4 regions of the Halomonas sp. HL-93 genome follow, and region 3 is predicted to be linked to each of the others. Evidence: predicted binding sites of a transcription regulator. Region 3 holds the regulator's gene; each other region holds the start of a gene.

Region 1 (5,800 bases), 1.5 Mb from region 3:
CCGGCCACTTGCTTGGGTGGATGGGTTACTACTCATTGGGGTAGGTATTTTGATGATGGTGGTACTTGAGGTTGAAAAAGTAGTACTAAGGCGTGGCGAGTGGTTAAGCCATTAGAAGAGACAATGGAGATAACCGTGTGTGGAGGATGAGGCAACCTGACGGCCAAGGCGCGGAAAAATATGACCGCTATCCCGTTTTTATGTTTGTCGGTTTTGTAATTTTCTGGACTTGGTTGGCTATGAATCCCGTTTCTCGTCAGGACTGGTTTATTGGAAAATTTGCTGGTACTTGCAGTAATGCCCGTGCTGGCCAGGTTCTGGTATCGGGGTGGTGTCTCTCGGTGGGCGTGGGGAGGCGTGTTTGCCTTCTTGATGTTTCACACCGTTGGTGCCCATTACACCTATTCGAAAGTCCCTTACGACCTATGGTGGCAAACTTTATTCGGTTATTCGCTGGATCACTGTCTTGGTTTTGATCGTAATCAGTATGACCGGTGGGTTCATTTCCTGTGCGGGTTGCTGTTGTTGCCGCTGATAACAGAACTCATGAAACGCCACTTTCTTATCGCCTCCTTCCTTAACCGAGTTGTGCCCGTAATGATTATTCTTTCCCATGCGGCGCTTTATGAGCTTGTTGAGTGGTTAGCGGCAATTATGCTTTCAAGTGAGTTGGGACAAGCGTATTTAGGTGCCCAGGGGGATATATGGGATGCGCAGAAGGATATGGCGTTAGCCTTGTTAGGGGCAGTTGTGGCAAGTGTGCTTTCCTTTATGGTACGCCAAGGAAAAAGGCTAATCGAGTTTGATCTTATTTAAACACAGTGTTTTCTTTGGGATTTTTTTTAATAAGCAGTGTGTAGCATGACCTATAATTCAGCTTTAGTTTTACTTGAGTCGTTCAGCAATCGCGGCTAAGCCTTCTGGATTTAATATGCAGTATTCATGGCCGCGTGCTGACAGAATACCTTGCTGTTGAAATCGACTGATGAGGCGGCTGAGCGTCTCTAACGCCATACATAGATAAGCAGCAATTTCTCGCCTCGACATCGCTAGTCTGAAACAGTATGGCGAATAGCCCCGGGCTTGAAAGTGACATGACATATCAATGACAAAAAAGGCCAACCTTGCATCTGATGGCTGGTTTACTATTTGCCACATTCGGGTGTGAGCGTAGCGAATAGCTTTACTTAAGCAGCGCAACAATCGTATGTGTTGAGAGTGAGTGTTGAGTAACTCCTCAATACAGCTAAAAGGTATAGGTAGCAGGCCCGATGTTTCAATAGCAGTGACACTTCCGCTATAAAATCCATCTTCGATAGCATCCAGTCCAATTATATCACCGGGTAGGAAAAAATGAGTAAGTGTTTCTTCACCCTTTTTCCTATAATCCAATTGTTTTAATGTGCCGCAATGGACTACGTATAAACCTTGAAAAGGACGGCCTTGATGTATTAAAATATTTCTTTTATTTAAGATAAATGAAGGTTGAGTTAAGTTATTTAAATCTTCTATGATGGATGTGCCGGAATGGTAATATGCATTCTCTTTTTTTCTATTTGAAGGAGATAGTGCGTCCATTTTAAAGCCCTCCTTTTAAATATTTGAAGATAAATTATTTTTTGGTAGTCATTTTTGAGTTGATTTTAAAATTATTATGCAATAATTAATATTAGGTGTTTTTCTATAAACTGCAACTATTATTATTTATTAAAATAAAAGCATATAAAACAGAAGGTTGAGTTTTTGTGGTATGCAATTCTGCTAGATGGCTGATTTATTTTGATGCTTGCGTTACCTTCCTTGTCAATAATTTTAATAAGGTGAATGATGATGCATGCAGTTTTTTATGCTTAGTGTTTTTCTTTAATTGCTGATAGTAGGTTCTTGATGTTTAATTTAATTAAAGGCTATTGATAAAAATAAATTTTTTTATTTTTGCTTTACATAACTGCCAGGAGCATCTTCTATCGGTATATAAGTTGTCGACCCAACCTTAGGTGCTTTGTTAAAAGGACCTGATTTGTCTGCTAACCAAGTTTGCCAAGCGTTCCACCAAGAACCTGGGTGAATAACGGTACTCTGTAACCAAGTGTCGGGGTCAATGTAAATATCGTTCTCATATGACGTCGTCATACGATAATGCCGGTGAGTGTATCCGGGAGGGCTGATAATGCCTGCGTTATGGCCACCGCTGGTAAGTAGAAAAGTAATTTCGGGTGCATCTGAAAGCAGGTTCAATCTATAAGTAGATCGCCACGGAGCAACATGATCCCATTCTGTTCCAACGCAAAATATGGGTACCTGTATATCGCTAAGCGCTACCGGACGGTCATCTACTCTAAATCGGCCTTCGGCTAAATCATTATTTAAAAAAAGGTTGCGTAAATATTCTGAATGCATGCGGTAGGGCATGCGCGTTGCGTCAGTATTCCAGGCCATTAAGTCGTTAATGGGATTTCTCGTGCCCAGCAGATATTCATTTACAATTCGAGACCATACCAAATCGTTAGAACGAAGAATCTGAAATGCTCCTGACATTTGTTTGGTATCAAGAATGCCCTGAGACCACATCATATCTTCAAGGAAAGCGAGTTGCTTCTCATCGATAAATAACATTAGTTCGCCAGCTTCTCGAAAATCGGTCTGTGCGGCAAATAGTGTCATCGACGCTAAGCGATCATCGTTATTACGCGCCATCGTCGCTGCAGTAATGGCTAGCAGCGTTCCGCCTAAACAGTAGCCGACACCATGTACCTTCTGATTGGGAATGAGGTGCCGGATAATATCGAGACTCTCTGAAATGCCTTGCTGGCGATAGTCATCCATGCCGATATTACGATCCTCGGCGGTTGGATTACGCCAGGAAATCATAAACACGGTATGACCATGATCAACCAGGTACTTGACTAGCGAGTTGTGAGGTGAGAGGTCGAGGATGTAATACTTCATGATCCACGCTGGCACGATCAGCGTCGGAATAGCGTGCACCTTATCCGTGGTAGGCGTGTACTGGATCAGTTCGATCAGATGATTGCGATACACGACTTTACCTGGTGTGATCGCTACATCCTGCCCGACTATATACTCTTCAGTACCGGCTGGCCTTTTGCCAAGATAATGATTCTGGAGATCTTCATAGTAGTGTTGCATTCCCTGAACCAAGTTGGTCCCTCCGCTGAAAAAGGTGTTTTTTAATACAACGGGATTAGTCATTAAGTAGTTGGAGGGTGAAAACACGTCAAGCCATTGGCGAGCGCCAAACTCTACGGCCCGCTCGTGATGAGGGGAGAGACCACTGACGTTGGTAGTGGCGTTGTACCACCACTGCTGCTGCAGCAGAAAACCTTGGTAAAGCAAGTTATAGGGATAGTAGCGCCAGCTAGGATCGCGAAAACGTCGGTCTTGAGGTAAGGGGTCAATACAAGGGCTCGCATTTGGGTCAAAGGCCGAATGGCTAGCCCAAGATAACAAGCGGAGCTGTTTCTTGATGGCTTTTTGCAGTAACAAAGATTGCGTTCCGGGCGAAAGCGCCGTGCTAGATAGCCAGTCCAAGTAAGTTAACATTACTGATGCCGGAGAAATGCCCAATGTCATTCCAGCCAGTGAAGCACGCACCAGTCTGTCCATATTTTGGTGCTGGTTGTCGTTGAAAAACATGCATATTATCCTTAAAAACCGATGAGTGAGAATCGAAATAGCCATCCAATATTAATCAACCAATATGTAAGATGGTTATGAATATAATTATGATAGTTATTTTTGGCTGTGTATGTAGCTAATGCCCCTTTTTTATAAAGTTGTCTAGGTAAAAAATTTTTAAAATATATTATCTTAGTGAAATTTAAAGAAAAATAAGTGGTTTTTTATCATTATAAAAAAGCGATATTTTTTGCTCTATGTCAATTTTGTCTCAAGATAGTGCTTTTTTGGTATGTTTGTCATGCTTCAAAAGAAGAGTGGCTGGACTATAAATAGAAAGTGGTTTTTAACTATGACTCAGGCCCGTATAAATAAGGAGTATCGAAATGGCAAAATCATCTACCAAGTCTGATGTGTCTGTTCCAGATGCAAGTAAAATGCCTGCCAGTCGCTTTTCAAGCCCATTGGAAGAGTTTGATCGAATGATGGAAGGCTTTTTTGAGCGAAACTGGATGAAACCTTTTTTTAAAGATGATTCGGTAAAAGAGCGTCTTGGTTTTTTTGGGCAGCACAATCCAAAAGTGGACATTATTGATCGTGAAAAAGAAATTATCGTGCGTGCTGAAATGCCAGGGGTTGATCGTAAGGATTTAGTCATTGAAGTCACAGAACATTCCTTGATGTTGAAGTGTGAGCGTTCTGGTAAGGCAGACGAGAAAAAGGATGAATATTATCATTCAGAAATTTGGCAAGGTTCTTTTTCAAGAACGATTGGTTTGCCTGTTGAGGTAGATACGCAACATGCAGACGCCAAATTTAAAGACGGCATACTAACAATAACATTGCCTAAAGTTAAACAACCATTAAGGCGGAAGTTAGAGGTCAGTTGAATATACGTCTTTGTAAAATGTGAAGTGATATCTTCGCTTAGACAGGGTGTCGTAAATAGGTAATGAAATACCATGTTGCGACGAATAATTTATCTATCGAATAAAAGGAATACTGCTATGTTGAAATCAGACGCTCAAATTCAAAAAGATGTACTTGCTGAGCTCGGATGGGAGCCATCCGTTCGTGCTTCAGATATTGGAGTAGAAGTTAAAGGTGGCATTGTAACTTTGGCGGGCCATGTCGATAGCTATGCAGAAAAATGGCATGCTGAAACGGCAGCGCAGCGTGTCAGCGGTGTGAAGGGTGTTGCCATAGAAATTGATGTAAAACTACCGGGTAATGCAAAGCGTACAGATGCGGATATCGCTCGTGCTGTTAAAAACACACTAGAGTGGAATATATTCGTTCCAAATGACCCATTAAAAGTAATGGTTGAAAACGGCTGGGTGACTCTTTCCGGTATGGTGCCTTGGGATTATCAACGTCGCTTAGCGGAAACATCTATACGTTACTTAGCAGGTGTGGTTGGTGTGAGTAATCAAATTGTTATTAAGCCTAACCTTTCTGCTGCGGCAGTTAGAGTTGATATTGAAAACTCACTTAAACGAAAGGCTATCCAAGATGCTAATGCGATTAAAGTGGAAGTCCATGATCACGATGTTAAAATTAGTGGTAAGGTAGATAGTTTAGTGGAAAGAGACTTGATAAACCACGCGGTATGGAACTCTCCCGGCGTATGGACTGTAACGGACAATATAAGAACTTAATTCAGTGGTGCTCAGATATTTTGCAGGGCTATTAGATTGACCGTATTAGTTCGATGGCCCTGCGTGTTTGCATTTTCTTGTTTAACGCCAGACTAAACCTGGAAGGTTTTCTGCACCGAATCCTCTGTAAAAAGGTATATAGTTTTCTCAGGAAGAGTTTTTAGTAGTTGAGTTTGATATGATTTAAAAAGCGTATTATCGCTCATAAGGCAAATAGATAGAGTGTCAAAGTAACTCGAAACTATAAGGAATTCTGGTATGCAGCTGGTCTGCCCTTCATGTGGAACTACTAACCGTATACAAGCCGAACGATTGCACGATTCGCCTGTTTGCGGACGGTGCAAGACTGCGTTGATGAATGCTGAGCCTGTGAGCCTCAGTGATACCACTCTACATAAGTTTATTTCAGGTACAGAATTACCTGTACTAGTAGACTTCTGGGCAGCCTGGTGTGGCCCATGCAAGGCAATGGCACCTAGTTTCGCCGCTACAGCTAGGCAGAT
Region 2 (5,800 bases), 1.7 Mb from region 3:
GTCGCCTCACCAAAAGGGAGTTGGCAATGAAAGGCCGCAATATGACCCGCTGGCGCGATCCGGCAAAAGACCCGCGCCAGGAACCCAAAAGCAACCTGATTACCGCTGAGGGCGCAGCACGTCTGCGGGGTATTCTAGATCACCTCTCGCGGGTAAAACGCCCGCAAATTTCGGCGAAAGTGGGCGAAGCGGCGGCCCAGGGTGACCGCAGTGAAAACGCGGATTACACCTACAATAAAAAGGAACTCAATCGCGTTATTGCCCGTATCAGTTACCTCACCAAACGCTTGGATGAACTCCAAGTGGTTGACCGTTTACCTGCCAACACCGATAAAATATTTTTCGGTGCCTTTGTCAGCCTGGAAGATGAAGACGGCGAAGTACTGTATATCCGCATTGTTGGCCACGATGAAACCGATACGCAAAAACGCTGGATCAGCATCGATGCACCCATGGCGAAAGCCCTGCTGGGCAAGGAAGTGGGCGATGATATAACGGTGCTCACGCCCAATGGCGAGACGTTCTACACCGTAACAACCATTGAGTACGCCCCTAAACGGTAATTAACGCCGCTGCGCGCGATACACTCTGAAGCGGCGATTATCCGCCAGGGTTTGAAATTGCTGAAAAGCGTTCTGGAGCAGATCGGGGTACGGTAAAAAGGCGTTGGCGACCATCAACAGCTGACCTCCCGAGGTCAAGTGGGCCGGTGCTTGGCTGATTAATCGCTGACTTGGCCCATAGCTGATATCACGCTCTTGATGAAACGGCGGATTACTGACGATGATGTCAAAGGACTCGTCTTGTAAGGCGTTATAGACATCGCTTTGCAATACGCGGCCTTCCAGGCCGTTAATGCTCAGTGTGCGCTTGGTCGATTCAACCGCAAACGCGCTGACATCAACGGCGGTTACCTGATGCCCCTGTTGCGCAAGCCATGCGCTGATAATCCCGTCGCCGCAGCCCATATCCAGCACGCGCTGCGGCGGTCGGGGAAGCTCGTTTTCTAAGCCCTCCAGCAGCAGTTGGGTACCCTCATCTACCTTGCCGTGCCCAAACACGCCGGGGTGGCTCACCAACGTGACGCCTAGCGCATCGAAGCGCTTCCACACATCTTCCGAGGCGGCAGCCTTTACCGTGCGGGTCGCAAACAACGAACAGCGTCGGGCATTATCCAGCTTGTCGCAGCACATCTCGCGTTCGGCGAGCACCTTGGGCACTCGCTTGATGCCGCCATTATGCTCACCGACAATGTCTACCGGCGTATCGGCGGGTAACACTTCGCATAACCACTGCAGCCACCAAATACCCAACTGATGGGCTTTAGGCCAGAACAGCACCACGTCGCCTGTCAAATGCGCGCCGCTCTCATCCGCAAAGGGGGTAAATGCCAGCTTATCGCGAGCGCGCCAAGCGTTGAGCACGGCTAAATCACCACTGATCACGCCATATGACTGCTCAATCAGCCAAGGATCTAGCGGCGGGCCCACCACCCAAAGCGGCGCATGACGCGCTGGCTGTCGTTCTAATAGTTGGCAGGCGGGTGATTGAGCACTCATGCGACAGACTCCGGTTTGCTGAGGGTATAAAGCAGGTAGCGACCCAGCCGCCAATGGGGGTCGTATTGGCAATACTGCTTTTCGAGCGCCAGCAGTTTGTCACGCTCGGCGTCACTGGTCGGCGGGTGTTGAAGATAATCCTGGAAGATACGAATCCCGGCTACGGACTCGATAGTCAGATGGTGACCCGCGCTCCACTGCACTACCTGGTCGTGGGTCACCGGCGAGATTGGCGTCAGGCGCTGGCGCTTGCCCTGCCCCTCCAACCGGTCGCTCAGCGCCTTGTCCACGTTGCCCTTCAGCGCGTTGGAAAAACGCAGCGCATCGCGATTGAAGACCATCAGGCTCAACTGCCCGCCCGGCGCCAAAAGCGCCGCCAATGACGCCAGCGCCGCGCGCGGATCACCCAGCCATTCCAGCACGGCATGGCAGGTGATCAGCGGCCAGGGGCCGGGGTGCTCATCGGCCAATTGCTGCAACGGCGTCTGCCCATAGGTGATCGCCTGCGAGGAAAGTTCGTCGCATGCCGCATGCCACTGCCGGGCATAGGCCAGCATGTCGGCGGATGGCTCGGTCATTGTGACGGCGTGCCCTCGCTTGGCAAACCACGCGGCCTGCTGGCCGAGCCCGCCGCCAACGTCGAGTACCGACTGCTGGTTCAGCTCCAGCATTTGCGGCAATAAATGGTCGAGCATGGCCAGGCGCAGCTCACCCCGCGGCGCCTGGTAGAGCGAGCGGGAAAACTTGTCCACCAGGCCATCGAAGTACCGATCCCCCGCTTCGCTTAATTCTTCAATTCGCTGCATGCCTGAAGCCAGTTGTGGTTTCAAAGTCGGCTAGTTTACCTTGCTTGGACGGTGCTTTCTGCCAAAACTAACATCCTGATGTGGGCAAACCTTTCATCTAGGACCTAAGTATATTTTTCTCCCTGCATGGAAAACTTGGCGTTTGAGGATGGCAGCACTTTGAGCTCGCAGAGGAACGATGTCTCAAGCGGCAACTATAAATTTCATGAATTACACCTACGTGTTGCTCTGCATCAATGCTTTAAAGCCCGCAACGTGTTTACTATCTGGCATCCTCTCACCTCGCTCATGTCGGAGAAACAATGGCTGCTCCCAACCGCATCAAGCAAACTGCCTGGCATGCCCTGGAGGTAGGTGAAGCGCTCAAGCAACTCGACAGCACAGCCGATGGCCTCAGCGTTCAGGCTTCCGAGCGCCGGCTAGCCACTCATGGGCCCAACCAGCTCGAACAAACGAAGGGTCGTCCCTGGTGGCAGCGGCTACTCGCGCAGTTCAATAACATCCTGATGCTGGTACTGATCGTGGCGTCCGTTGCCAGCTTGGGGCTGGGCCACGCCATTGATGCCGTCGTGATTTTTTGTGTGGTGCTGATCATTGCGCTGATCGGCTTCATACAGGAGGGCAAGGCCGAGAAGGCCCTGGATAGCATCCGCCGAATGCTCTCGCCCCAGGCCGCAGTGCTGCGCGACGGAAAGCGTCTGACCATTCCTGCCGAGGAACTCGTGCCGGGTGATGTTGTGCTGGTTGAGAGCGGTGATCGAGTCCCGGCCGACCTGCGCCTGTTGACGGCGCAGCGTTTTCGCACCGAGGAAGCTTCATTGACTGGCGAGTCCACGCCGGTAGATAAGCAGACCCAGGCGGTAGACGATGATGCCGACCTGGGCGACCGCACCTGTATGGCCTATGCCAGCACCATCGTCGTCCAGGGCAATGCACACGGACTGGTCGTCGAGACTGCGGCGCACACCCAGATCGGCCGGATATCGGAGATGCTGCGCGACGTCGAGCAGCTCAAGACACCGCTACTGCGCCAGATTGACCGCGCCGGCCAGATACTTGCCTTGTTTATTCTCGTTGCCGCCATTCTCACGGGCGCTTTCGGCTTGCTGGTGCATGGTCAACCATTAGGCAACATGTTCATGGCCGCCGTGGGGCTGGCGGTAGCGGCCATCCCCGAGGGCATGCCGGCTATCGTCACCATTGGGTTAGCCTTGGGCGTGCAGACCATGGCTCGCCGCAACGCAATTATCCGGCGCCTTCCGGCGGTAGAGACGCTGGGCTCCATTTCGACGATCTTCTCCGACAAGACCGGCACCCTGACCCGCAACGAGATGACCGCCGAGACAGTCTGGCTACCCGAGGGTGCGATACGCATTGAGGGCACCGGCTTTTCCCCGCAAGGTCGTTTCTATTGGATGCAAGAAGACAAGCCGGCGTCCCGATTCATTGACCTGGATAAAGCTCATGAACTGCGCCACTTCCTGAAGGTTGCCGTGCTTTGCAATGATGCCGAGCTCGCCGAGGATGAAGGTCGCTGGCGGATCCATGGCGACCCCACCGAAGGCGCCCTGGTCGTCGCCGCCGCCAAGGCAGGGCTTGAGGCCGGTACGCTGCGAAGCGACCACGCCAGGCATGATGCCATTCCTTTTGAATCCGAACGCCAGTACATGGCAACGCTCCACGAAGCGCACGGCGAACGCCTTTTGCTGGTTAAGGGTGCACCCGACCGCCTACTTGAGATGTGCCATCAGGTGCGCGATGGAAACCAGCATAGCGAACTGGACGTAGCGCTTTGGGAGGAGCGTATCCAAGCGCTATCCTCACGCGGCTTGCGCGTCTTGGCACTGGCGGAGAAGCAGATCCACGACGACCGTGACCTGGAGGATGAACATGCCGAAGAAGGACTGGTGCTGCTGGGCCTTGTGGGGCTGCTCGACCCACCTCGGGAAGAGGCCATCACATCGGTGAAAGAATGCCTTGCCGCTGGCATTCGTCCGGTGATGATCACCGGCGACCACGCCGCGACGGCACTGGCCATCGCCAGACAGCTGGGTTTTGCCCATACCGAGCGGGCTATAAGCGGACGTGAGATAGAGGCCATGTCGGATACCGAACTCGAGGCCATCATTCTCGACGTGGACGTCTTCGCGCGCGCCGCACCAGAGCACAAGCTGCGGCTGGTGAAGGCAATGCAGGCCCGCGGCGGCATCTGCGCCATGACGGGCGACGGGGTCAACGATGGGCCAGCCCTGAAGCGCGCCAACGTGGGCGTGGCAATGGGCATCCAGGGCACTGAGGCTGCCAAGGAGGCCGCCGAGATGGTGCTGGCCGACGACAACTTCGCGACCATCGTCGGGGCCATCCGTGAAGGTCGCAAGGTCTACGACAACATTCGCAAGACGATCACCTTTTTACTGCCAACCAACGGCGGCCAGGGGCTGGCGATCATGCTCGCCGTGCTGGCGGGCACTACCCTGCCGGTCACGCCACTACAGGCGCTTTGGGTCAACATGGTCGTCGCAGTGACGCTGGGCCTTGCGCTGGCCTTCGAAGGGGCCGAAAAAGATATTATGATTCGCCCGCCACGAGACCCCGACGCCTCACTGCTTGATCTGTTCCTTCTCTGGCGGGTGGTTTTTGTCTCTCTGTTACTGCTGCTCGGTGTATTTGGAATGTTCGGCTGGATACTCCTGCACGGCGGCAGTGAAATGCTGGCGCGCACCGGTGCGGTCAATATGCTGGTAATGGGGAGTGCTGCCTATCTGATCAACAGCCGCTACCTGCTGCGTAGCACCCTCAGCCTGGAGGGCCTCTTCGGCAGTCGTCCGGTATGGATTTCCATCGGTACGATTGTAGTGCTCCAGCTCGTCTGGACTTACCTGCCCTTTATGCAGGTCATCTTCGAAAGCGAGGGGCTCCATCTTAGTCATTGGGGCGTTATCCTGATCAGTAGCCTTGCCATTTACCTGATCGTGGAGCTGGAAAAATACGTGCTGCGCGCCCGCGGGTGTAAGTGAGAAAACTTGCAGGCATTGATAGCTGAAGCTTTTGAGCCAGAGCAAAACTTAAAAAGCTATCGACATGCCCGCAGTCCAGTTCTGGCGACATTCTTGAAGCACGTGAAATTCATTTGTCTTTTGATTTACAAAACCTAAAAAAGGTCGATCTAGCTCTGGAGTGGCATTCGTTTCCAGCAACCAACTGAAAAACATGAAGGTCTCTTTCGCGGCTTTTTCGGCCTGCTCGAGAAGCTGAGTCCCCATAAGCTCATCTACAACAAAAAAATGTTGTTTATTGATATTAAATAATGGAGAAGCCCCTGGATACGACGGCTCGGCAACACAGGCGGAAAGATCCATTCGAGTAGCCACTTCTTTCAACCATTCAAGACGGTGGACGCACTCTATACCTATCGCGCTCATCAACCTGTTCACA
Region 3 (5,800 bases):
TCGAACTGACCGACGTACTTAGCTATTTCTCAAGCCGCAGCTATGTGGTCAGCCTTCAGGTGGAGCAGGCCGGTGATTTGTCGGCGCTGGCCGCAGCTAGTCACCGTACGCCGGAGCTGGTCAACGCCTTGATGGCGCAGGGGGTGAAGCTACGTTTTGCCATGGATCTGTTGGCAGCCTTGAATGGCCGCATCATGAGCAAGGCTTGGGAATTCACTATTGATGCGTCACATCAGCAGCACAGCTGCATGATGGTCATGGGCAGTGAGGGGCGCGGCGAGCAGATTCTCAAAACCGACCAGGATAACGGCTTGATTCTGGCCGACGACGCTGAGTGGCCCGCTGTTGGGGATGACATGCAGCGCCTCACGGCCACCCTTATTGAGCTGGGTTACCCGCCTTGTCCGGGCAATATCATGGTGTCGAACCCGGATTGGGTGGCCACGGTAAGCGAATGGAAAGGGCGCATTGCGCGCTGGGCCAGCGCACGTGACGGCGATAGCCTGATGAAGCTGGCGATCATGCTCGACGCCCACGGCGTGGCGGGCAACCCGAGCCTGCTGGAAAGCGTCCGTGAGGAGCTGTTCGAGCGTTGCTCCCGGGACGAGTTGCTGCTGTCGTATTTCGCCCGCACTGCGCTGCGTTTTTCTACTCCCTTGACGCTGTTTGGTTCGCTTAAGAAGCCCCAGCACGGCATCGATATAAAAAAAGGCGGTATTTTTCCCATCGTTCACGGCGTTCGCACCATGGCGCTTGAGCGGCGTATTCACGACACCTCGACGTTTGGCCGGTTGGATGCGCTGGCCGAGGACGGGCGTCTCAACCGGCGCTTTGCTGACGACCTAGGCGAAGCCTTAGCGCTGTTTACCGAGTTGCGGCTTAAGCAGCAGCTCAATGATATCGCCGACGGATCATCCGTTAACCAACCGGAGCGCTCCAACCGGGTCGTCGTGCAGGAGTTATCGTCGTTGGAGCGTGATTTGCTTCGCGAAGCGCTGCACATCGTTAAAGATTTCAAACAGCGTCTCTCGCATCGTTATCACCTGGAGTATTCGTGATCAGTCGACACTATTTAGATGCCCCCTTTGGTTGGCTTGGCGGCCTGCTGCGCCGGGGAAGCGAGCGCCGCCGCTATGCAGCTTCTCCCTATGCGTGGCTTTTCCAACCTTACCTAGGAAATGAACTGGTGGCGCTTTCGTGTTTTGCCCACCATGGGGTAATGAGCATCGCGGCGGTAACGCTGCGTCATCACCAAATCCTGACCAGTCGCGCATGGGTTGCAGCGCTGAGCGAAGGCGCGCGAGGAAGCGACGCCGCCGAGCGCCGTCATCAGTTGCTGTACAACGTGGAGACCACGCTACCGCTCGATGTTGAAAGCCTGCGTTCGCTAGTCGAGTTTATCGGCAACCGGCCGATCGTCGGCTGGCAGCTTGAGCAGCGCCTCGCGCCGCTCGAGCAGGCGCTACGCCGCCATCTAGGGTTTGGCCTGCCCAATGCACGGGTGGATGTCACCAAGCTGCACCAGCGCCATCTGCGCCGCTTACACCCCCAGGCTGAGCAAGAAGATGAGCTAGCCAGAGCGCTAAACTGTTGGCAAGTGCCCAGCCAGGCGCCTCAGCGGGCGCTTGAAGATGCCACCGCCAGCGCGCTGCTGTATCTTCGCTTGCAGCGTACGGAGGTGGATGCTGCCCTGTAGTGGCAAGCAGTTGGGCGCTGGCGCTGGGAGTTGCTAGAATAGCGGTTGCTTCTTTTACCATCGGCAGTGCTTATACCATGCAACATCACCTTGATCATTTTGACCCAGCGTTGGCGACCCCTAATGCGGCACCCGGCTTCCCCGAAGCGGCTGTCGCTTCTGAAGCCCACGCAGCCAAACAAAAACGCGAGTTCAATAAGCTGCAAAAGCGTCTTCGCCGCGAAGTGGGCAACGCGATCATTGACTATCGCATGATCGATGAGGGCGATCGCGTTATGGTCTGCCTGAGCGGCGGCAAAGACAGTTATACAATGCTGGAGATGCTGCTCAGCCTGCAGCGCAATGCGCCGGTGAACTTCTCGCTGGTGGCCGTCAACATGGACCAGAAACAGCCGGGCTTTCCTGAGCATGTGTTGCCGACCTATCTCGAGCAACGCGGGGTGGAATACCACATTCTGGAGCGTGATACCTATTCGGTGGTGAAAGAGAAAACCCCGGAAGGCAAAACCACTTGCGCGCTATGTTCGCGCTTGCGCCGCGGTTCGCTGTACGGCTTTGCCGAAGAAATCGGTGCTAACAAGATTGCCCTGGGCCACCATCGGGAAGACATTCTTGAAACGCTGTTTTTAAATATGTTCTTCGGTGGCACGCTAAAATCAATGCCGCCCAAATTGCTTTCTGACGACGGCAAGAACATCGTTATCCGACCGCTGGCGTACTGCAAAGAGGCGGATATCGTTGAGTACGCCCAGCAAATGGCGTTCCCTATTATCCCTTGCAACCTTTGTGGCTCGCAGCCCAACCTACAGCGTCAAGTAGTGAAAGATATGCTGGCGGATTGGGATAAAAAACATCCCGGCCGATTGGAAAGTATGTTTAAAGCCGTCACCAATGTTGCGCCCTCGCAGCTTGCGGACCGCGATCTGTTTGACTTCGCCGGGCTAGAAGCCAAACAGGCTGAGTTAATGGCGGGGCGCATTCAGGCGCTCACTGTTGGCTAGGGAGCGGCGTCTTCTTCGGCAAGCTGCTGCAGTCTCGCTATATCAAGAATGCGTACCTCGCGGCCTGACACGTCCACCACTTCCTGAGATTGGAAGCGGCTTACAATCCGGCTGACGGTTTCCACAGCGAGCCCGAGATAGTTGCCGATATCCGCTCTGGGCATTGAGAGTCGAAAACTGTAGGGCGAGTAGCCCCGGCGGCGAAAACGGTCGGAAAGCGTGATCAGAAAGCTTGCCAGGCGCTGGTCGGCGGTTTTGCGGGACAGCAGCCGCATCATTCGCCGGTCATTACGCAGTTCTTTGCTCATGCTGCGGTATAGCTGGCCGCGTAGCTCGGGCAGCTTTTCAGACAAATGATCCAGTTGGTCAAACGGAATCTCGCATACCGTGGTGGTTTCCAGCGCGACCACGCTGCCGGGGTAATGGGGTTCATCGATAGCATCTAAGCCTACCAGTTCACTTGGCAGATAGAAGTTGGTCAGCTGTTCAAAGCCACCGCCTTCGCTGGTGACCTGTTTTAAGCTGCCTGAACGCACGGCATATACGCTGGTAAACGGCTCCCCCTGGCGAAAAAGCTGCTCGCCTTTTTTGAGCGGGGCGCGTCGCCGAATAATCGCATCAAACTGGTCTATATCTTCCAGTTCGAGCGCTAATGGCAGGCACAGCGAGCTTAAGCTGCAGGTTTGACAGCGTGCCTCATGTAGGATGGCACGCCGTTGGAGCATTGGTTCCAGCATGAGAGTCTCCGTCAGTGGCGCATGGCTTCATTATGTAAGCTGGAGCATATGGGCAGCAACCGTCAAACTATTTTTGAATAGCGCTGTTCGCTCTGATTAGCCAGGCGAGCATCAAACGCCATGGCTAAATGGCGAATTAGCAATCGCCCTAAAGGGGAAACGCGCAGCTTGTTGCCCTGTATATCCACTAATCCATCGCGCTTTGCCTGGTCGAGAGAACTAAGCGCTAGGCGGAAATACTGGTGGGCATCAATCTGCCAGCGCTTGCCGAGCGCCGCCAAATCCAACTGCATGTCACACATCAAGCGCTCAATGGCATCGCGGCGAATCAGGTCGTCGCGACTTAGGCATACGCCACGCTGTGTGGCTAGCTGCCCTTGATCAATGGCTGACTGGTAAAGATTGAGCTGGCTGCTGTTTTGCGCATAACAGTCGTCAAGGCGTGAAATGGCCGATACACCAAAGCCAATCAGATCGCACTGGGCGTGGCTGGAATAGCCCTGGAAGTTGCGCTGCAGCGTGCCGTTTTGCTGGGCAAGAACCAGGCTGTCGTCCGGTCGGGCAAAATGATCCATGCCGATATGCACATAGCCGGCATCGGTGAGCATGTCGATGGTGACGCGCAGCATGGCTAGTTTCTCGTCGGCGTCGGGCAGGTCCTGCTGGCGAATGCGCCGCTGGGGCGGAAAACGCTCCGGAAGGTGGGCATAGTTGAACACCGACAGGCGCGCCGGGTTCAGTTCGATGACCTGGCGAAGCGTCTGTGCAAAACTGTTCGCCGTTTGCAGTGGTAGACCGTAGATAAGGTCCAGGTTGAGCGAGCGGAAGCCCAGTCGCTGGGCTTCGTCCATCAGCGTTTCGGTGAGTACCCGTGGCTGGTCACGGTTAATCGCTCGCTGTACCTGAGGATCAAAGTCCTGCACGCCCAGGCTCAGCCGGTTAAAGCCCAGCGATTGCAGATGACGCAGGGTTAACACATCGGCTTCGCGCGGGTCGATTTCAATGGCGTAGTCGCGCTCGGGGTCGCTGGAGAGGCCGAAGCGGGCATCCAGGCGGTCAATCAATTCGCTCATCTGGTCAAGCGTTAAAAAGGTTGGTGTGCCGCCACCCCAGTGCAGTTGCCTCACCGGTCGCCGGGTGTCGAGAGGCTGCGCTGCCAGCGCCATTTCACGGTCGAGCCTTGCCAGATAGGGTTCGGCAAGTGCGGTGTTCTTAGTGGCGATCTTGTTACAGGCACAGTAGAAACAGATCTTCCGGCAGAACGGAATATGTACATACAGCGATAGCGCTCGTTGAGCGTCGTTGCTGCGTGCCAGGGCAGAGGTAAAATCGTCGGCCGTAAACGCCTCGTCAAAGGACAGGGCGGTGGGGTAAGACGTATAGCGGGGGCCGCTTATTGCGTAGCGCTGGAGTAATGCGTCGCTCCACGTTGAAGTGGTCAAGGTGCTATCAGAAGCAGCATCATTCACGGTGGTAGGCATGGGACCATGCTCCAGGTCAAAGGGTTGACGCAAGGGTAGCGGCTGCCAGGCAATCTCGTGTTGAGCTACGTCAAGAAAAGCAGCGCCAGGTGGATGTTGGCGCATTCAGTCAAACAGCCCGGAGGGCCGCGTTGTGGAAACCCACTGGCCGCAGGAAACAAGCATCGATAAGCAGACGCTGGCGGAGGTGGTCGCCCAGCAGGTCAGCGGCTGTTTTTGGCTTGAGGGGATGGGGCCGCTCAGGCTTTATGGACAGGCAAGTCACGGCTGCCTGCTGTTGGCCCATGGCGCTGGCGCCGGGCACCGATCCGCTTTTATGCAGCAGTTTGCCAGTGCGTTAGCGAAGCATGGGTTGCAGGTGATTACGTTTGATCTTGGCTATATGCAGCAAATGCAGGCCACGGGAAAGCGCCGCCCTCCGCCCGCCATTGATCGCACGGTGGCCGAGTTGGCGCGTTGGTATGACGGCCTTGCCCCGCTAACGGCTAAGCCGCTTTGGCTCGGCGGCAAGTCGATGGGTGGCCGCGCGGCAAGCATGTTGGCCAGTCAGCAAGCTTGCCCGGGGCTAGTGATCGCCGGTTATCCGTTTCATCCGCCAAAAGCACCCGACAAACTGCGCCTGGCGCATTGGTCAGACGTGCAGGTGCCTTCACTGATACTTCAGGGCGAGCGTGATCCTCTGGGCAATCACGCAGAGGTATCGAGCTACGCGCTGCCGCATAACACCCAGGTGATGTGGCTTACCGATGGCGATCACGACTTTAAACCCCGCCGTGCCTCGGGGGTAAATCAGACGATTTTGATTGACGAAGCCGCCGCTCATGGGGCATCCTTCGTGCGCGCTCAATCGCTGCAGTGAGGCGTTTGGAAGGGTGCGTTTAAAGC
Region 4 (5,800 bases), 1.6 Mb from region 3:
TATTGATAACCCTGCGTGAAGCCTCGGCCCCTCGGTAATGCAACTGAGGGGCCCAATCTCAGTAACGCGGAGGCGTTGCCGTGTCCTCGTCAGCGTCTTTATCTTTAAGACCGAAATCTTCGGATAGCGTGCCGTTTTTTCCATCGGCATAATCGCGAGGCATAGCAGGCTCATTGGGTTTTTCAACGGCTGCATCGGCTGTCAGACGCAGGTCGCTGAGTTCGGCTGGGTGGTGTGTCAACTTATCTAGCTGCCATTGGCCCGCATCATCGTGGAGCTTTTTTTCCAGCTCGTCGGTTTCTTGACGTATGGCCGCTAGTGATTCGTGGACACTGGATAATTGATTGCTCACACCGTTTTTGAGTGATGCGACCTGATGTTCACGCTCAAGTAGCGTCTGGCGCAGTGATGCAAGTTGACGCTGGCTTTTACTCAGTAACCGGTAGCATCCTGCACCGATTATTAAGCCGATCACAAGGCCTATTGCTGCATAGGTTAATGGCTCGCTTTCCACATTTATCTCCCTTGATGCCTGCCGCTGCTTATCGTGCAGCGCGTATAACAGTCGACCGCTATTATAGGCGTCTTCATGATGGTTGGGTCAATGCTCATGCGTTGGCAAGCGTAACCACGTATAATTAGTGCTTTATTTCAGCTCGTCTGGTGCTTTTCAGCAACCTCAAACTGCAAATAACGGGAGAGTTAAACGATGAGCGCGACGTCGGCCGGTGGTGAGCCAGCGTATAGAGCGGCAACGCCAATGGGGCGTTATCGGGAAGACCTTAAGCGCGAAGGTTTCGAGTATGACGCTGCCCAGGAAGCGGCGGTTGCTCAATTGCAACGCTTATACGATGCATTGCTGTCGACGCCATCAACGGTGCCGAAAACGGTTCTTGCCAATAAAGGGCTAAAGGCCAAAGTGGCGGGCCTGCTGGGCAAAAGAAACACAGTATCTGAGCCCGCCACGCCAAGTGTCCAAGGGCTTTATTTTTGGGGCGGGGTCGGCCGGGGTAAGACTTACTTGGTGGATACCTTTTACGAGACGTTGCCATTTGCCGATAAAATGCGTACTCACTTCCACCGGTTTATGCAGCGTGTTCATAACGAATTGACTCACTACAAAGGTGAAAAAAATCCCCTGACGTTGGTAGCGAGCAAGTTCGCCAATGAGGCGCGGGTGATTTGTTTCGATGAGTTTTTCGTCAAAGATATTACCGATGCCATGATACTGGCGAATCTGCTTGAGGCCCTCTTTGAGCGAGGTGTTGTTCTCGTGGCCACATCGAATATCGTGCCTGACGACTTGTATAGAGATGGCTTGCAGCGCGAACGTTTCCTGCCGGCGATCGACTTGCTGAATCGCCATTGTCGTGTGGTAAATGTGGACTCGGGCGTTGACTATCGCCTGCGAGCTTTGGAACGCGCTGAAATCTTTCATACACCGCTGGATGAGGCAGCCGAGAAAGAGCTTTCGCGTAGTTTTCGTGAGATTGCCGGACAACCTGGGGAGGAGAATGCGCCCCTTGAAATCAATCAACGTGTGCTGACGACCCGCCGATTGCACGATGATATCGCCTGGTTTGAATTTGCCGAGCTGTGTGATGGGCCGCGAAGTCAAAATGACTATATAGAGCTGGCGCGGGAATTCCACACGATTATCGTTTCTAACGTGCCCGCAATGCGCGGCGCTGATGATGACCAGGCAAGGCGTTTTATCAACATGGTCGACGAATTCTATGACCGCGGCGTCAAAGTATTGATGTCGGCCGAAGCCCCTGTGGAATCGCTCTACCAGGACGGAAAGCTCACTTTTGAATATCAGCGCACGCTTTCACGGCTGCAGGAAATGCAGTCTCATGAGTATCTGGCGCTTCCGCATAAGCCCTGATGATTCACCTTAAATAGCTGCCTCTTGAGCTTGTCGATGGAAAAGACGCCCAGAAAATTGCTCGGCAACCGCATTAAGGCTTAACTTGGCTCGCGGCATCCTGTAGAATGCCGCCTCGCTACACGTTGTAGGGACGTTACCTACAACCAAAAAAAATAGGGATGGTGCAATACCGCTTGGCGGTGTGTAGCACCCAATACATTTTAACTGGTGATTTCATCCATGAAGACGTTCAGTGCTAAGCCGCAGTCCGTCCAGCGCGATTGGTACGTTGTTGATGCAACGGACAAAACGCTCGGTCGTCTGGCTACCGAAATTGCTCGCCGCTTACGCGGTAAGCACAAGCCCGAATTTACCCCTCACGTTGATACCGGCGATTACATCGTGGTGATCAACGCGGAAAAAGTCCAAGTGACCGGCAACAAGGCGAAGGCCAAGACCTACTACCGCCACACTGGTTACCCGGGCGGTTTGCGCTCCATGACGTTCGATAAAATGCTCGACCATGCTCCCGAGCGCATCATTGAGTCTGCCGTTAAAGGCATGCTGCCAAAAGGTCCGTTAGGCCGTGCCATGTACTCAAAGCTAAAAGTGTACGCTGGTGCCGAGCATCCGCATGCTGCCCAACAGCCGCTTGAACTGAACATCTGAGGAAATCTTCGCCATGACACAGCAGTATTACGGTACCGGGCGCCGCAAGACTTCCACCGCTCGCGTCTTCATGAAGCCGGGCTCCGGCAAAATTACCGTCAACAATCGTGAACTCGACCAGTACTTTGGTCGTGTGACCGGTCGTATGGTTGTGCGCCAGCCACTAGAGCTGACCGAAACTGTCAACCAGTTCGACATTTACGTCACGGTTGAAGGCGGCGGTGGCTCATCTCAAGCCGGTGCTATTCGCCACGGCATCACTCGCGCGTTAATGGACTACAATGAGGACTTACGTCCTACATTACGTGCGGCTGGCTATGTAACGCGCGACGCTCGTCAGGTAGAACGTAAGAAAGTCGGCCTACGCAAAGCGCGTCGTCGCCCGCAGTTCTCCAAGCGTTAATCAACGCTTCAGCAACACTGCGAAAAGCGCTCAGGCCATCGGCCTGGGCGTTTTTTTTTTTGCTACAACAATAACTCGACAAGGTGTACGTTAATGATGGAATGTTAAGCGTGCGTTGCATGCGGACCAGCCAACTTTATGCATAGCAAGTAAATAACAATAGCAAGCCTTGCCCAGGCGCTTAATGGTGCGGCGAGGAAAAAGTGGGGGAGACCGGAGATGGCAAATAGCGGCGTTAACAAGGGGCGGCGTCGTTTCCTTGTAGGGGCGACGACCGTTGTCGGCGCGGTAGGGGCAGTTGGAGTCGCAATCCCGTTTGTGTCGGCATGGCAACCTAGTGCAAAAGCGCGAGCGGCAGGGGCGCCTGTTCAGGCGGACGTATCGAAATTGGCCCCAGGGCAACGCATGACGGTCGAGTGGAGGGGGCGTCCCGTCTGGATTATCAATCGTACGCCCGAGATGATCGAGCGTACCGAAGCCTTCGCTGTTGATCGTCTCGCTGACCCGGACTCTGAATCCTCTTTGCAGCCGACCTATAGTGCCGGTCAAATGCGCTCAATCCGTCCCGAAATTGGCGTGCTGATCGGTATTTGCACCCATCTTGGCTGTTCGCCTGTTTATCGTCCTGAGCCTGACGCAGATGGCGTTGGCGTCGACGATTGGCCCGGCGGCTTTTTCTGTCCTTGTCATGGCTCGCGCTTCGATTTAGCGGGGCGTGTTTTTAGCAATGTTCCCGCACCGACCAACCTGGAAGTTCCCCCTTATCGTTTTGAAGGCGATAACATCATTGTCGTTGGCGAAGATGAGGAGACGGCCTAATGGGTAATCCGAATAAAGCTAAAGCCCTGCGTGGCCTGATGCGTTGGGTGGATGACCGCTTCCCGGCAACGCAGCTATTTCAAGACCACCTGTCTCATTACTTCGCGCCTAAAAACTTTAACTTCTGGTACTTTTTCGGTTCTCTTGCGCTGTTGGTGCTGGTCAATCAAATCCTCACCGGGATTTGGCTGACCATGAGCTTTAACCCGAGCGCTGAAGGGGCCTTTGACTCCATTGAATACATTATGCGTGATGTGGAATGGGGCTGGCTGATCCGCTATATGCATACCACAGGGGCGTCGGCCTTTTTTGTGGTGATTTATCTGCATATGTTTCGCGGTTTGCTGTATGGCTCCTACAAGGCGCCCCGCGAGCTAGTGTGGATTTTCGGCATGGCGATTTATTTGACGCTGATGGCCGAAGCATTCATGGGCTACCTGTTGCCCTGGGGGCAAATGTCGTATTGGGGCGCGCAGGTGATTATTTCCCTCTTTTCGGCCATCCCGGCGATTGGTCCGGATTTGGCGCAGTGGGTGCGCGGTGACTACTTGATTTCGGGCATTACGCTGAATCGTTTTTTTGCGCTCCATGTGGTGGCGTTGCCGATTGTTATTTTGGCGCTGGTTGTGCTGCATATTATTGCACTACACGAGGTGGGCTCAAATAACCCAGACGGTATCGATATCAAGCAGAAAAAGGATGAAGCCGGTAACCCTCGGGATGGCATACCTTTTCACCCTTACTACACCGTGAAAGATCTGGTCGGCGTGGCGGTGTTTCTGTTTGTGTTTTGCGTGGTGGTGTTTTATTTCCCGGAAGGCGGTGGTTATTTCATAGAGACGCCTAACTTTGAACCGGCTAACCCATTGCAAACGCCTGATCATATCGCCCCCGTGTGGTATTTCACGCCCTTCTACGCCATTTTAAGAGCGATCACTTTCTCGATTTTTGGTCTGGAGGCAAAATTCCTGGGTGTGATGTGTATGGGCGCCGCTATTGCGGTGATGTTTGTGTTGCCTTGGCTGGACCGCAGCCCCGTGCGATCAATTCGCTATAAGGGCTGGATCTCCAAGTTGATGCTGGCGTTATTTGCGGCAAGCTTTGTGACGCTGGGCGTGCTTGGAGTGTTGCCTTCAACCGGCACTCGAACGTTAGTGGCCCAATTATGCACGGTGATCTACTTCGCTTATTTCCTGTTGATGCCGATCTATACGCGGTTAGAAAAAACAAAACCCGTACCAGAAAGGGTGACTGGCTAATGAAAAAAACACTGATCGCACTGCTCGCCGCGCTGGCCCCCATCTCAGTTATGGCTGCTGGGGGGGGGAGTGCGCCTCATTCAATGGAGCCTGACTTGCAAGACAAGGCGTCGCTGCAAAATGGGATGAAGCTTTACGTTAACTACTGTATGGGGTGTCATTCGCTTGAATACCAGCGGTTCTCGCGTGCTGCCGAGGATTTGGCGATTCCCCAGGATATCATTGAAGACAACGTTATTTTCTCCCCTGAAATGGCATTCAATGATCAGATGAATACGGCTATGAGCGAGGATGACGGCGAGGCCTGGTTTGGTGCGCCACCACCTGATTTGACGTTGTCAGCGCGACTGCACGGCACTGACTGGCTGTATTCGTACCTGCTCAGTTTTTACCAGGATCCGGAGCGCCCCACAGGGGTTAACAACACCGTATTTGAGCTGGTGGCCATGCCTAACGTGCTTGAGCCCTTGCAGGGTGTGCAAGAAAAGGTATGCCCTGAAGAGAGTGCCTCAGAGGGTAACGAAGAGGAAGCCTCCGAGGAAGAAGCCGACTGCAATACATTAGAGGTTACCGAGCAGGGGGAATTAACTCCGGAGGAGTTTGAAGGTGAGGTCTATGATCTGACCAACTTCCTCGCTTATGTGGGCGAGCCCTCCAAACTTCAAGCACAGGCATTAGCGCCGAAGGTGCTAATATTTTTATTTATTTTTGCCGTCATTGCGTATTTTCTCAAGCGTGAGTACTGGCGCGACATTCACTGAAAGTGATGGGAAAGGGCAA

The links. The regulator FNR, encoded in region 3, switches genes on or off when oxygen is low (the NO sensors DNR and NnrR bind a similar motif). The targets are predictions, from matches to a motif close to TTGATNTANATCAA.
Region 1: GA0071314_RS16020 (Hsp20/alpha crystallin family protein) is a predicted target of FNR. The motif match lies at 3,890-3,903, and genes of this name have one in related genera.
Region 2: GA0071314_RS11825 (cation-translocating P-type ATPase) is a predicted target of FNR. The motif match lies at 2,589-2,602, and genes of this name have one in related genera.
Region 4: petA (ubiquinol-cytochrome c reductase iron-sulfur subunit) is a predicted target of FNR. The motif match lies at 3,078-3,091, and genes of this name have one in related genera.

The regions. Positions count from the first base shown of each region.
Region 1 is NZ_LT593974.1:3,458,699-3,464,498, reverse strand. It holds gene GA0071314_RS16040 (HAD-IC family P-type ATPase) at 1-115, shown strand, start outside; gene GA0071314_RS16035 (DUF2238 domain-containing protein) at 271-816, shown strand; gene GA0071314_RS16030 (helix-turn-helix domain-containing protein) at 886-1,578, opposite strand; gene GA0071314_RS16025 (PHA/PHB synthase family protein) at 1,930-3,657, opposite strand; gene GA0071314_RS16020 (Hsp20/alpha crystallin family protein) at 4,026-4,529, shown strand; gene GA0071314_RS16015 (BON domain-containing protein) at 4,647-5,297, shown strand; gene trxC (thioredoxin TrxC) at 5,556-5,800, shown strand, end outside.
Region 2 is NZ_LT593974.1:2,536,438-2,542,237, forward strand. It holds gene greB (transcription elongation factor GreB) at 27-563, shown strand; gene GA0071314_RS11815 (methyltransferase) at 564-1,559, opposite strand; gene GA0071314_RS11820 (methyltransferase domain-containing protein) at 1,556-2,365, opposite strand; gene GA0071314_RS11825 (cation-translocating P-type ATPase) at 2,668-5,382, shown strand; gene GA0071314_RS11830 (hypothetical protein) at 5,431-5,800, opposite strand, start outside.
Region 3 is NZ_LT593974.1:800,291-806,090, forward strand. It holds gene GA0071314_RS03570 (putative nucleotidyltransferase substrate binding domain-containing protein) at 1-1,058, shown strand, start outside; gene GA0071314_RS03575 (DNA polymerase III subunit epsilon) at 1,055-1,696, shown strand; gene ttcA (tRNA 2-thiocytidine(32) synthetase TtcA) at 1,774-2,697, shown strand; gene fnr (fumarate/nitrate reduction transcriptional regulator Fnr) at 2,694-3,434, opposite strand; gene hemN (oxygen-independent coproporphyrinogen III oxidase) at 3,497-4,915, opposite strand; gene GA0071314_RS03595 (alpha/beta fold hydrolase) at 5,049-5,774, shown strand.
Region 4 is NZ_LT593974.1:2,430,131-2,435,930, reverse strand. It holds gene GA0071314_RS11330 (Nif3-like dinuclear metal center hexameric protein) at 1-19, shown strand, start outside; gene GA0071314_RS11325 (YhcB family protein) at 59-514, opposite strand; gene zapE (cell division protein ZapE) at 710-1,888, shown strand; gene rplM (50S ribosomal protein L13) at 2,111-2,539, shown strand; gene rpsI (30S ribosomal protein S9) at 2,553-2,942, shown strand; gene petA (ubiquinol-cytochrome c reductase iron-sulfur subunit) at 3,162-3,761, shown strand; gene GA0071314_RS11300 (cytochrome b) at 3,761-5,020, shown strand; gene GA0071314_RS11295 (cytochrome c1) at 5,020-5,781, shown strand.